One region of the Thermosynechococcus sp. PKX82 genome, then DNA from elsewhere that is predicted to be linked to it. Evidence: predicted binding sites of a transcription regulator. Region 1 holds the regulator's gene; the other holds the start of a gene.
The links. The regulator HrcA, encoded in region 1, represses chaperone genes, less so after heat shock. The targets are predictions, from matches to a motif close to TTAGCACTCNNANNNTNNGAGTGCTAA.
Positions count from the first base shown of each region.

Region 2: the regulator HrcA is predicted to act here: its motif matches at 5,982-6,008, upstream of groES (co-chaperone GroES).

Region 1 is NZ_CP134169.1:252,563-259,762, forward strand. It holds gene RHH53_RS01180 (recombinase family protein) at 1-508, shown strand, start outside; gene hrcA (heat-inducible transcriptional repressor HrcA) at 645-1,703, shown strand; gene carA (glutamine-hydrolyzing carbamoyl-phosphate synthase small subunit) at 1,797-2,945, shown strand; gene RHH53_RS01195 (carbohydrate ABC transporter permease) at 2,942-3,820, shown strand; gene RHH53_RS01200 (IMS domain-containing protein) at 3,813-5,840, opposite strand; gene RHH53_RS01205 (hypothetical protein) at 6,065-6,523, opposite strand; gene RHH53_RS01210 (hypothetical protein) at 6,549-7,079, opposite strand; gene RHH53_RS01215 (2OG-Fe(II) oxygenase) at 7,122-7,200, opposite strand, start outside.
Region 2 is NZ_CP134169.1:914,463-921,662, reverse strand. It holds gene purU (formyltetrahydrofolate deformylase) at 1-784, opposite strand, end outside; gene uvrA (excinuclease ABC subunit UvrA) at 828-3,689, opposite strand; gene groL (chaperonin GroEL) at 3,864-5,501, opposite strand; gene groES (co-chaperone GroES) at 5,571-5,882, opposite strand; gene RHH53_RS04390 (carbohydrate ABC transporter permease) at 6,070-6,894, opposite strand.

The DNA.
Region 1 (7,200 bases):
GCCTTACCGCCAACCGAGCCAATATGCCTACTTGCGTCCCCTGCACTGTCCCCTCTCCCCCAAATGTCGCAGCATTCCCTACGACGCGGCCTTGGCTGCTGTGATTGATCAAATTGCTGAGCGCCTGCCGCCCGCGATCGCCCAACTGTCGCTGCCGCCGCCACCGTTGACGGCTCAACTGCAAGCAATTGAAACCCAACTGCACCGCCTTGCCGAACTAGAAGCCCAAGGCCTCTTGGATCCCGAAACCGCTCAACTGCGCCGCTATAAACTGGCTGGGGAACGGGCACAAATTGAGGCACAGCAGGCCCAATTGCCCCCTAGTAATCTTTTGCAACTGGCGGTGACCCTTGGTCAGCCGCAATTTTGGTACCAACTCTCGGCAGCAGAGCAACGGTTCTATCTACGGGAGTTTTTACATGCCATAGCGGTCACCAGCCGCCCGCCACAGCCTTGGTCGATCCATCTGCAATTTATTTGGGAATCCCCCATTGGCAGTACTGCTTAGCCATTTCTAGCTGAGTTTTTAGTCACAAAAGACCAATCGCCATAGCCGCAAGTTGCAACTCAGAATTGCTGAAATACAAAGGCTAGTTTATAGATAGATAAAAAACACAGATAACAAGTCACAGGTGTAAGGGGTTATGACGATTGAACTCAGCGATCGCCAAAAGCAAATTCTTGGCGCCACGATTAACCATTACATTGCCACGGCAGAACCCGTCGGCTCAAAAGCGATCGCCACGGAATACAACCTCAACGTCAGCCCGGCCACGGTGCGCAATACGATGCTGCTCCTCGAAAAAAGTGGCCTGCTTTACCAACCCCACACCTCCGCAGGGCGGGTGCCCTCTGATTCTGGCTATCGCGTCTATGTGGATGAACTGATCCAGCCCATTCCCGATGTGGCTCGCAAAGCCGAGAGTCTCTTGAGTGAGCGGTTTATCTGGGGGCAACAACGCCTTGAGGTGATCTTGCGGCAAGCGGCGCAGTTGCTTTCGGATCTCAGTGGTTACATTACCCTGATTACGCTCCCCAATCGTTTGGAGCGGCAGATTCGGGTGATTCAACTGGTCGCCTTGGATTCCCAGCAGGTGATGGTGATTCTTGTGCTCGATACCTACGAAACCCAGTCGGCACTGATCCAATTGGGGCAAGGGGAAGAAGACCCTGAGCTACGGGAGCGCACCCTCCAGGTACTGACCAACTTCCTCAATCATCAGTTGCAGGGGCGATCGCTGGTGGAACTCAGTGCCATTGACTGGCAAAAACTGGATTTGGAGTTTCAGACCTACAGTCAGCAGCTTCAGACCCTACTGCGGCAGTTGAGCGATCGCTACAGCCACCAAGGCACTTCCTTTGTCATCAGTGGTCTTGCCGATGTTCTCCAGCAGCCAGAGTTTTCCCAAGTGGAGCAGGTGCAAATGCTACTGCATCTTCTCGAAGACCAACAGGATCAACTGGCTCCCTTGATCAGTGGCGATAGCCAAGCCCCCTCGCAGGTGCAAATCCGCATTGGCAGTGAAAATACCTTAGCGCCGATGCAGTCCTGTACACTGGTTTATTCCTGCTATTGCTATGGGGACTCCCCCGTGGGCAGTATTGGCATTCTAGGGCCGACGCGGATGCCCTATGCACGGATTATTCCCCTAGTGGCCACAGCGGCAGATTATCTAACTGAACAGGTGAGTCGCCGCAAGTAAGAAAATCAAAACATCCGAGAATTCTTGTGCAGTCAACGGCCGGCTTTATCATGCACAATAAACTATTGGGCTTTCCCAGTTGGAGATATTGAAATGCCGACACCCGCCTTGCTGGTTCTTGCCGATGGTTCAGTCTTTCGCGGTTTTTCCTTTGGGGCACCGGGAACAGCCATTGGCGAAGTGGTCTTTAATACCGGCATGACGGGTTATCAAGAGGTACTCACTGACCCAAGCTATTGTGGTCAAATCGTGACATTCACCTACCCTGAGTTGGGCAATACTGGAACCACGCCCGAAGACGATGAATCCGATCGCCCCCAAGTGCGCGGTGCGGTTGCTCGCCATATCTGTGACATTCCCAGTAACTGGCGATCGCAACAATCCTTACCTGATTACCTCAAAGCCCATCGCATTCCCGCCATTTACGGGATTGACACCCGCGCCCTCACCCGCAAAATTCGTACTGTCGGTGCCATGAATGGCGGCATCTCCACGGAAATCCTTGATCCCGTTGAACTGCTGCAAAAAGTCCTTGCCGCTCCCAGTATGCAGGGACAAAATCTAGCCAAGGTGGTGACCACCCGCACCCCCTATGAGTGGACAGAACCGACGCCCCCGGCTTGGGAATTTCGTCCCCAAACAGCCACCGAAGAGCCACCCTTGACGGTTGTGGCCATTGACTTTGGCGTGAAGCGCAACATTCTCCGTCGCTTGGCTAGTTATGGTTGCCGTGTGATTGTTGTGCCGGCGGATACCCCAGCGGAAACGATTCTCAGCTATGACCCCGATGGCATTTTCCTCTCCAATGGCCCCGGCGACCCTGCGGCGGTTCAGGAAGGCATTGAAACCGCACGCAAATTACTGGCGGCTCAGCGTCCCATGTTTGGCATTTGTCTGGGGCATCAGTTGTTGGGACTTTCTTTGGGGGCGGAAACCTTCAAACTGAAATTTGGTCACCGCGGGTTGAACCAGCCCGCTGGCCTGACCCGGCAAGTGGAAATTACCAGCCAAAACCACGGCTTTGCCATTACTGAAGAATCCCTTGCCCAAACCCCCGTTGAGATTACCCACTTTAACCTCAATGACAAAACCGTTGCCGGTCTGAAGCACCAAACATTGCCGATTTTCTCAGTGCAGTACCACCCTGAGGCCAGCCCCGGCCCCCACGATGCTGATTATCTCTTTGGCGACTTTGTGGCGCAAATGCGTGCCTATCGTCAACAACACCCCCGCAGCCAATGAAAGGGCGATCGCTCACCCCCTATCTCTTTCTTGCCCCTGCCTTGGGGTTACTCACACTGACGGTCTTTTGGCCAGCCCTACAGGCCTTTTTCCTTAGTTTCACCCGCTATGAGATGGATCTCCTGAGTCCGCCTGTGTGGGTGGGATGGGCCAACTTTGCGCAATTGTGGCGTGATGGTGTTTTCTGGAAAACCTTGGCCAATACTTTCCTCTATTTAGTGGTCGTGGTGCCGATTCTGGCGATCGCCCCCCTGCTGTTGGCGATTCTGGTCAATCAACCCCTGCGGGGCATCCACTGGTTTCGTGCTGCCTACTACAGCCCCGTGATTATCTCAATGGTGGTGGCGGGGATTGCTTGGCGCTGGCTCTATGCCCCCAATGGCCTCTTCAATCAACTGGTACAGGGTCTGCATCTGCGGGACACCCCGATTCCTTGGCTGACAAGTCCCCAACTCGCCCTCTTTAGTGTCATGGCCGTCACGATTTGGAAAGGCTTGGGCTACTACATGGTGATCTATCTGGCGGGACTTCAGGGGATTAGTGGTGAACTCTACGAAGCGGCAGCACTCGATGGCAGTGACGGCTGGCGACAGCATTGGGATATTACCCTACCGCTGATGCGTCCCTATATTCTTTTGGTGAGCATTATCTCAGCAATTTCTGCCACGAAGGTCTTTGAAGAGGTCTATGTCATGACCCAAGGGGGGCCCCTCAATAGCTCCAAGACCATTGTTTATTATATCTACGAGAATGCCTTTCAGCGCTTAGAGATAAACTACGCCTGTACGATGGGACTGGTCTTATTCCTATTTATCCTGTCGTTGTCTCTCTTGAATCTCAAGTTTGGCCGACAGGTGGAAATGCCCCTTAGCTAACCACCTGCATGCGTTGAATCAACCATTGATTGCCGCGACGGGTAAAGGTGTAAATGACGCGGTAGGGATCGCTATAGGAAATATCATTGCGTAGGGTTCCCTGTTCATAAAAACGGGCATCCTCATTGACTTCCACCAATACATCCACGCGATCGCTGCCTCGGGGACGGACTTCCTTCACTTCTAGGTTCCGCAGGGTATAGACCCAATGGCTACCCTCGGATTTTAAGCTCTGTGCCCGCGATCGCCAGCGGCTGAGTTCTGGCTCCGCCAAAATCGTTGCTAGTTTGTCCATCTCAAATGCCGTGCCAAGGGCTTGGGCTTTAATTTGCTGCCACGTGCGGAGGCGATCGCGTGCCATCTCCGGCGTTAAGGTGGTGGCTAAGGTCGTTGGTTGTGGCGTTGGGGTTGGCGTTGCCACAGGAGTTGGCGTCGGGGTCACTGGCGGTGGTGGTGGTGGGGCTTCAGCCGTTTTGGCTGGCCAATAGACTTTTGCCAAGGCGCCTAACCCAACAAGAACAACCCCTGCACCCATCCAAAACCAAGTCTGACGTTTTTTGTGGTGACTGGTTGGAGGGCGGCGCCGTTTGCGAGTGGATGCTGGGGGCGTGTCGGTCTCCGTTGCGGTTGAAGAGCGGGTAGCAGCCGCTGCCGAAAAGCCTTGACCCAGCCCAGTATGATACTCCAAGGGCAACGTTTCCGCTGTGAAGGAGACGGGCGGCGGCACGGCCACCGTTGGTCTAATGACTTCGGGGAGGGCAGAGGCAGTGGTGCTGGGCGGTTCAGGGGCAAAGGAGTCGTCACTGAGAGCCTCTAAGTAGGTTTGGATATCGGGATCCGCAAAGTAGGCATCCAAGGCCACCGGCGTTTCCCCCAAATCCCGAAAAGCAGGATAAATTTCTTCCCGTAGCCATTGCTCTGTGTAGTAGTACAGGCCCGGCAGCAGATCGCTGGAGTCATGGGAATGACGGCGGATAAAGGCGAGACTCTGCTGATCTTGAGATTTATCGAGAGCGGCCAAGGCCTCAGCAGGTTGTCCCAACAGCAGTAAACAACTGGCCAGTTCGAGGTAGATGTCTTGATTGGGGGAGAGTCGCTCTAGTAAATTCTTGGCACGGCGAATATAGCTCGGCTGAAGTTCCTGTACGCCCCGTGCCACCAGCGCATGCACTGCCAGATAGGTCGCTACTGCTGAGGGACGGCGGGATTCTCGTTCAAAGAGTTCCTGTTGCTCTGCTACGGTGAGATGGCTGCGCAGTTGCAAAATAAATTTGAGAAAATCCTCAACCCCTAGGCCAGAGTGATCATCATGACGACCTTCAATGCCCCCGCGATCGCTGAGCATCTCCCGCAGCAATAAAATACCCCGCTGCCGATTCACACTATCGGATAGAGGCAGTGCCAGTAACTCCAGAATGCGGTAGGGACGCAGCCGATGCAGTTCCGTCTGCAACTGCTCCTGGAGGTCGGGAAACAGGTTCGCCCGCTGAAGTACCTCTAGACCGGCTTCGAGGCGAGAGGCGGCTGCTTGGTAGGACTGCCGCTGCCATTCCTCGCGTCCCAATTCCAAATAGGCCAAAGCCACAGTCAGCGTAATGTCAGCAACGGCGGCAGAGGAAGTATAGGGGCGGTTGAGATCAAAAGCATCCTCCTTTAGGAATTGTTCTCCCAGTTTGACCACTTGGGAGTAGTTCCCCAGTTCATAGAGCAGGAGGAGCGCCCCCGAAAATTGCTGATCACTAATTTCAAGGTGGGGAGCGGTGGCATCGGGATCCAACTGGGCAATCAAATCATTGGGGTCAACGGCACAGCAGTGGCGATCGTAGGCATGGCGCTGCTCAGGTTCTCGCAAAACCGCATAGGCTTGCTCAATGAGTTCACGACGGGTGGCAACGGTGGTGGGGGAGTGTTGATGGGTGGGCAGTTGCAACAGCCGATCCTGAAACGCTTGCTCGATTTGCTCCGGCGTTGCCTGAATTGGCACACCCAGCACTTGGTAATAGTCGAGGGGAATGCGCACCTGAACCCAAACCTCTAGAGATAAACCAGTCCATCAACCGCAACACGTGCCTTGATTTAGGAAGAACAGGGAACCCCTCCAAAAATGGCTAAGGGTTTAGAAATGACACCAGAACCCTTTGGGAATAACCCTACAGAGGATTCCCAGAAAAAAGGGAGCATCAAACATTCTAGGATATCACAATTTTTGCCCCTCAGTGCGAGTTTGCGCAGAGATTGGCTGGCTTAGCCGCGCACTTTTGCTGTAAAGCCAGAGGCCTTAAATTGCTCCAACTGCAAAGGTGTTGGTTGGTCGTAGGGCACGCTAATGCGAATTTCAAAATCGCTAATGCCGGGTGGAATCACATCAATTGCCCCAACCCGTGTGCGGTTTTGCAACACTGGATTGCCATTGGCATCGTAGATGCGGCCAAAGACATCGGCATCCACCACTGTTTTGCCGGATTTATTCTCTGCTTTGCCAGTAATCAGGTAGCAGTTGGCCTTGAGGGTCGTGCCCCCGGGTGTGACTGAACCTTCACCAATTTCTGGCGGGCATTCGTGGTAACTGAGGTCAAAGAGCCGCACTTGAATAGCGGCGATCGCCGGCAGCGGGGCGATACTTGACCAGCACAGGACACTCAGGAGCAAACACACCACTCCTCGACGCAGATATGCCACAAACCGATTCGCACTCATGGTCATCGCTCAGCACTTCAACACGCCCCTATTATCCCACAGTGGTCAAAATCCACAGATCAACCGCTCCCAATAGCAGCGTAAAGACGGCCAAAATACCGTACATCCAAGGCTGAGCAAGGGGCTTAATCACCTCTGTGGGCAATCCCGTATGAGCTTCAATGGCACGCATCATTTGGGCAAACCCCGCCACTCGCATCGGCAGAAGATACCCCTGACCTGTGGCAGTGACTAGATAATAGACCAAGCCCCCTTGGCTGGTACTGCGGGGCTGAAGCCCTTGAATCTCTGACCAAGCCAGTTGCCACTGCCGCCGCAGGAAGGGGGGCACCCAACCGGGATAGGTGAGGCAAATCCCTTGCGCGTCCAGTTCTACCCGCTGACTCAGTGCCCCCCAGAGCAAAATGCCCCCACAGGCGATCGCCCCCCAAAGCAGCAGGGGTGAAACAGGCGCCGCCGTCTGTGCCGCCAAAAAGGGGAGAGGAAGTGTGAGTGCGCCATAGAGGGCAATGAGCGTTCCAGAAATCAGGGGCGAGGTTTTGAAGCGCAGAGGTTCAGTCATGGTTGTTGCTGAGTTATTGCCTCAAGGGTTCATGATCATCCATCAATAGAATAGCCAAGTGGCAAAGGCATATTTAGTCCCCTGCACCACGGGCAAAGCCGCATGGGGATGGGTGTAGTAG
Region 2 (7,200 bases), 660 kb from region 1:
CCTTGCCCTTGCGAATCAGATCTGCCACCGTATCGCGATGGCTAATGTGCACAACTGCCTGCTCAATAATCGGTCCTTCATCCAAATCCGCTGTAGCATAGTGGGCCGTGGCACCAATGATTTTTACCCCCCGCTCATAGGCACGGTGGTAAGGATTCGCCCCCGCAAAGGCAGGCAAAAATGAATGGTGAATGTTGATCACTTGGGGAAAGGCCTCAATAAATTCTGGACTGAGTACCTGCATATACTTGGCCAGCACCACCAGATCGATGTTGTAGTCCTTGAGCAGTTGCAGCTGCTTGGCTTCGGCAAGGGGCTTGGTCTCTGGTGTCACGGGGATATAGTGAAAGTCAATGCCAAACTGTTCGGCAATGGGACGTAAATGCTCATGGTTACTGATAATCAGGGGAATTTCCGCAAAGAGATCCCCCGCTCGCTGCCGCAGCAGCAAATCCCACAGGCAATGATCTTGGCGGCTCACCCAAATGGCCAAGCGATAGGGAATATCCGACGCCCGCAACTGCCAGCGCACCCCTTGCCAACTGGCAAAGACTTTTTCCCGCTGTGCATAGTTGATAAATGTGGCAGCAATCTGATCGCGGGGGATTTCAAAGCCCTCTAGTTCCCACTCGAGGCGGGAGAGAAAAATGCCCGCGACAGCATCCGTGTGGTGATCAGCATGAACAATGTTACCGTTGTAGCGATAGACAAACTGCGCCAACTTGGCCACTAACCCCCGCTGATCAGGACAGGAAATGCAGAGGGTCATGGTGGGCATGGACATAGGAATAAAGGGAATAAAGCAAGGCAGAGCAACCTGTATTCTACTACTGCTGAGGACTGGCGGCGCGATTTAACACCTTGGCGAGGTACTGCCCTGTGTAGGATTGGGGCACCAGTGCCACCGCTTCAGGGGTGCCGACGGCAACCACCTCTCCGCCGCGATCGCCCCCCTCTGGTCCAAGGTCAATAATCCAATCGGCACAGCGAATCACATCCAGATTGTGCTCAATCACCAAAATCGAGTTGCCCTTGTCCACGAGACGCTGCAATACATCGAGGAGTTTATGCACATCGTAAAAAGACAGCCCCGTGGTGGGTTCATCAATGAGGTAGAGCGTTTTGCCCGTGGCACGCCGCGACAGTTCAGCCGCCAATTTGAGGCGTTGGGCTTCGCCCCCAGAGAGGGTCGGTGCCGTTTGCCCTAGTTTGAGATAGCCCAAGCCCACATCCACGAGGGTTTGCAGCTTGCTCACTGCCTTGGGGATATTTTCAAAAAAGGCCAGTGCCGTCTCGGCGGTCATATCCAAAACGTCGGCGATCGAGCAGCCTTTGTACTTCACTTGCAGGGTATCGCGATTGTAGCGTGCCCCCTTGCACACTTCACACTGCACATAGACATCGGGCAAAAAGTTCATCTCAATCACATTCACCCCTTGGCCAGCGCAGGCTTCACAGCGTCCGCCCTTGATATTGAAGGAAAATTGCCCTGGTTTATAGCCCCGTGCCTTGGCCTCCACGGTTTGGCTAAAGACCTCACGGATAACATCAAACACCCCAATGTAGGTGGCAGGGTTCGAGCGGGGGGTACGACCAATGGGAGACTGGTCAATGACAATCACCTTGTCAATGGCATTTAAGCCTTCAATCTCGCCAACTCCCTTGGGGAGCGGCACACTGTGACCGAGATGGTGCTGCAGGGCAGGATAGAGGACTTCGTGCATGAGGGTGGATTTCCCCGACCCCGATACCCCCGTCAGACACACCAGCTTACCGAGGGGAATTTCTACGGTGATGTTCTTGAGATTATTGCGAGATACCTGTTTGAGAATCAGGGATTGACCATTCCCCGGCCGGCGATCGCTGGGGGTTTCAATGCGCTTGCGCCCCGACAGATAAGCCCCCGTCAGGGAGTCGGGATGATTGAGAATCGCCTCTAGGCTGCCTTGAGCCACAATCTGGCCGCCGTAGATCCCCGCCCCTGGGCCAATATCAACAATGTGATCGGCAGCGCGGATCGTGTCCTCATCGTGTTCAACCACAATCAGCGTATTCCCCAAGTCCCGCAGGCGAAACAGTGTTTGCAGGAGGCGATCATTATCCCGCTGATGCAAGCCAATACTGGGTTCATCGAGGACATAGAGCACTCCCGTCAGGCCAGAGCCAATTTGAGTGGCCAAGCGAATGCGTTGGGCTTCACCACCAGAGAGGGTGGCCGCACTGCGATCCAGCGTCAGGTAATCTAGCCCCACATCCACGAGAAACTGTAATCGCGCGGTCACTTCCCGCAGAGCCAGCTCCGCAATCTGCTGTTGGCGGGCACTCAGTTGGAGCGATCGCAGCCGTGCTAAACACTCACGAATCGAGACACTGGTGAGATCCGTGAGGCGATATTGCCCCAAGCGCACTGCTAGGGCGGCGGGTTTTAGGCGTTGACCACCACAGGCGGGGCAGGTTTGATTGACTTGGTACTCTTCCAATTTTTGCTTGTAGGCTTCGGAGGTGGTCTCGCGGTACTGCCGCTCTAGAATTGGGATCACCCCTTGGAATTGGCGGTAATAGTCCCGTTTGCGATAGCGGGAATCGGCGGGGATGAGAATTGGGGTATCGGTGCCGTAGAGGATAATTTCCCGTTGCAACTCCGTGAGGCGGTACCACGGTGTATTGATGTCAAAGCCAAAGGCCTCAGCAATGCCACAGAGGAGAGCAAGGTAGTAGTCGTGTTCTTTCTCGGCCCAGGGGGCGATCGCCAGATAGACCGGTAGTTCAGGATTGGGGACAATCAACTCCGGACTAAATTTGCGCAAATAGCCCAAGCCATGGCACTCTGGACAGGCACCGTAGGGGGAGTTAAAGGAAAAGAGCCGCGGCGATAGCTCATCCATCACGGCCCCATGCTCCGGACAGGCAAAATTTTCGGAAAATAGGAGCGTTTGACCCTTAGCCTCACCCTCGCGGGGTACCACACTGACCATTGCCGTACCATTGGCATGGTGCAACGCCGTTCGCAGCGAGTCCGCTAAGCGTTCTTCAATGCCAGGTTTGAGCACAAGGCGATCGACAACAATTTCAATCGTGTGGGCATGGTTTTTATCCAGTTCAATGGCATCACTGAGGTCGCGCACCTCGCCATTAATGCGAACCCGCACAAAACCTTCACTAGCAAGACTCGACAGCAGTTTTTTATGCGTGCCCTTTTTCCCCTTGACAATAGGAGCTAGAACTTGAAAGCGCGTCTGAGGGGGCAACTGCATCACCTGATCCACCATTTCATCAATGGTTTGGGGGCGAATCGAGCGATCGCAATGGGGGCAATGGGGTTCACCCGCACGGCCATAGAGCAGCCGCAGGTAATCATAGATTTCCGTCACCGTGCCCACCGTCGAGCGAGGATTGTGGGAAGTGGACTTTTGATCAATGGAAATCGCTGGACTCAGCCCCTCAATGGCATCCACATCCGGCTTATCCAACTGACCGAGGAATTGCCGTGCATAGGCACTCAGCGACTCCACATAGCGGCGTTGCCCTTCAGCAAAAATCGTGTCAAAGGCCAGAGAGGACTTACCGGAACCAGAAACCCCTGTCATCACAATCAGGCGATCGCGGGGCAGATCGAGGTCAATGTTTTTCAGATTATGCTGCCGTGCACCCCGAACCCGAATTTCACCCGTAGGCACTGGATCGCCCATGCTGCAAACTGCGAATGTTAAAAAACGTTACATTGAGGGTTATTATAGCAACGCGGCCAGACCCGTTTGGCACCATCCAATAAAAAAGCGGGGTGTGGTTTCCCCGCTGTGAGTGTGACTTAGGTTACTTGCGCTGAACCCAGTGAGTTTCAGGGATTCACCGACGGGTTGGGCTTAGTAGTCGAAGTCACCGCCCATGCCGGCACTGGCACCCGCAGGATTGTTGTCCTTGGGTTCGGGTTTGTCAACGATGATGCACTCGGTGGTCAGCACCATACCGGCAATAGAGGCCGCATTTTGCAGAGCCGAGCGGGTGACTTTGGCAGGGTCAACGATACCAGCATCGAACATGTTGACATATTCATCTTTGGCGGCATCATAACCCACATCGAAGGGTTTTTCTTTGACCCGTTCGACAATGATGGCACCGTTTTGACCCGCGTTTTCAGCGATGCGACGCAGGGGAGCGCTAAGGGCACGCTCAACAATGTTGGCACCAATCAGTTCTTCACCCGTCAGGTGCTCAGCCGCCCAGTTGCTCAACTCAGGCGCCAAGTGCACCAAGGTGGTACCGCCACCGGGAACGATCCCCTCTTCAACAGCGGCTTTGGTGGCGTTAATCGCATCTTCCAGACGGAGTTTGCGATCTTTCATTTCGGTTTCAGTGGCAGCACCGACTTTAATCACTGCCACACCACCGGCCAGTTTGGCCAACCGCTCCTGCAGTTTTTCTTTGTCATAGCTGGAGTCGGTTTCTTCGATTTGGCGACGGATTTGCTCGCAGCGAGCTTTGACGGCTTTTTCATTGCCTTCGGCCACAATCGTGGTGTGATCTTTGGTGATGGTGATGCGGCGAGCTTTACCGAGCATATCCAGCTTGGTATTTTCCAGCTTCAGACCGGCATCTTCGGTGATCACTTGACCCGCTGTGAGGACGGCAATATCTTCGAGCATTGCTTTACGGCGATCGCCAAAGCCGGGAGCTTTCACCGCAGCCACATTCAAGACACCGCGCAGACGGTTGACCACGAGGGTCGCCAAGGCTTCTTTCTCGATGTCTTCAGCAATGATCACCAGCGGTTTACCGGCGCGAGCCACTTGTTCGAGGATCGGCACCAGATCTTGCACTAAGGTAATTTTCTTGTCGGTGATCAGCACGAAGGGTTCATCAAGCACCGCTTCCATGCGCTCGGTGTCGGTGGCAAAGTAGGGGGAGATGTAGCCCTTGTCAAAGCGCATCCCCTCAGTGACCTCGAGTTCGGTGGTCATGGATTTGCCTTCTTCGAGGGAGATCACGCCTTCTTTGCCCACCTTGTCCATGGCATCGGCAATCATCCGACCCACTTCTTCATCGTTGCCCGCGGAAATTGCTGCCACTTGGGCAATGGCTTTGGAATCTTCCACCGGACGGGCATGTTCAGCAATTTTTTCCACAAGGAAGTGGGTGGCTTTGTCAATCCCGCGTTTCAGGGCAATGGGGTTAGCACCGGCAGCTACGTTGCGCAGCCCCTCTTTCACCATGGCATGGGCAAGAACCGTTGCCGTAGTCGTACCGTCACCGGCAGCATCATTGGTTTTCGAGGCGGCTTGGCGGATCAGCGCCACACCGGTATTTTCAATGTGATCTTCCAGTTCAATTTCTTTGGCGATCGTCACCCCGTCGTTGACAATTTGGGGGGCGCCAAATTTTTTCTCCAGAACTACGTTCCGTCCTTTAGGACCAAGGGTCACGGCCACGGATTCAGCCAAGATGTCCATCCCTTTTTCGAGGGCACGACGAGCATTTTCGTTGTAGATAATGCGCTTCGCCATAGGTGTTTCCTACCTCAATCGTTCAACAGTGATGAAAAATCGCACAGAAATGTAAGGAGTGTCAGCGACTTAGCCAACAATGGCCAAGATGTCTTTTTCCGAGAGGAGAACGTAGTCTTCGCCCGCCAGTTTCACTTCAGTACCGGCATATTTGGAGTACAGCACTTTGTCCCCCACTTTCACATCCATGGGCTGACGCTTGCCGTCTTCAGTGAGTTTGCCAGGACCGACGGCGGTCACTTCGCCCACTTGGGGTTTTTCACGGGCATTGTCGGGCAGGAGGATGCCCCCTGCGGTACGTTCTTCACTTTCGCTGACTTTGACAAAAATGCGATCGCCCAACGGCTTCACAGTTGAAACGCTTAGAGATACGGCTGCCATAGCGTACTGTTCTCCCAATTGTAAGAGTATGGATTGATAGCACTCACTGCACGGCTCATCGCGCAGTTTTTGGGGGGCAAGAGCATCACTTGCAGTTGTTTAGCACTCTCACCCTTCGAGTGCTAATGTAGCGAGAGACGGTTGGCGATCGCAACTCCTGTTGCAGTACGGTTTTCCGAACGGAACTTTAGCTCTTTAGTCCCGTCGTGGCAATGCCGCGAATCAGTTGCCGCTGACCCAAAATAAACAAAATCATCACCGGCACAGTGGCAATCACCGCCGCCGCCATCATCAACGGCCAATCATTGGTGAACTGCTCCTGAAAACTGGCCAAGGAAAGCTGCACTGTGATCAGTTCTGGCTTAGTGGTAAAGACCAAGGGCTTAAAGAGGTCATTCCACTCCCCAATAAAGGTAAAGATAAAGAGTGTGACCAAGGCCGGTCGGCTCAGGGGCAAGAGAATATGCCAGAGGACTTGCCAGCGATTTGCCCCATCCAAGAGGGCTGCCTCCTCAAGGGCAACGGGCAATGTGAGAAAAAACTGCCGCATCAAAAAGACGCCAAAGCCATTGGCCGCCGTCGGCAAGATCAAGGCGCCATAGGTATTGATCAGATGACCCGCCTTGAGGATGAGGAAAATTGGGATCACCAAAAGTTGAAATGGGATCACTAGGGTTGCCAGCATCAGCAGCAAAATCGTCTGTTGCCCCGGAAACGAAAGTCGCGCAAGGGCGTAACCCGCTAGGGCTGAGGTCACCAACTGGAGCGCCGTTACCGCTAAAGCCACAAACGTTGAGTTGGCAAAGGCCAAGATAAAGTGTCCCTCCTGCCATGCTGCCTGATAGCTCTGCCATGTCCAGCCTTGGGGTGGCAACAATTGGGTAGGTAGGGTTCCCGGTGGCCAGCCCGACGTACAGAGCACCACCAGTAGGGGGCTGAGAACCAGCAACGCCCCCAATGTCAATACTAGGGTCAACCCCAAGGAGTGACCCCTGCCCAAGAGCCGTTTCAGCCCATCCACAACCTTCCGCTCCCCAAACAAAACCCTGCGCCCTTCGGAAAGCCAGCCTCTTGAGAGCTGCATGTCCAATTCTCCCTCATCCCTGCTTTAACTGCCAGTGAGGTACATTCTCCTTCCCCCTTTCATAGAGATTTATCTGCCCCACTCAGGGGGTTGGGAGGGCGCTTGAGGACATCCTTGCAATCAAGATTTTGCTCAAGACGCTATCAAGGGAGCACTATACCACCCTTTGCGTCTCGCAAGAGAGTGTTTGACCACCCTCCTGAGGACTTGCTTATTCAAAGTGCTGCAGGCACA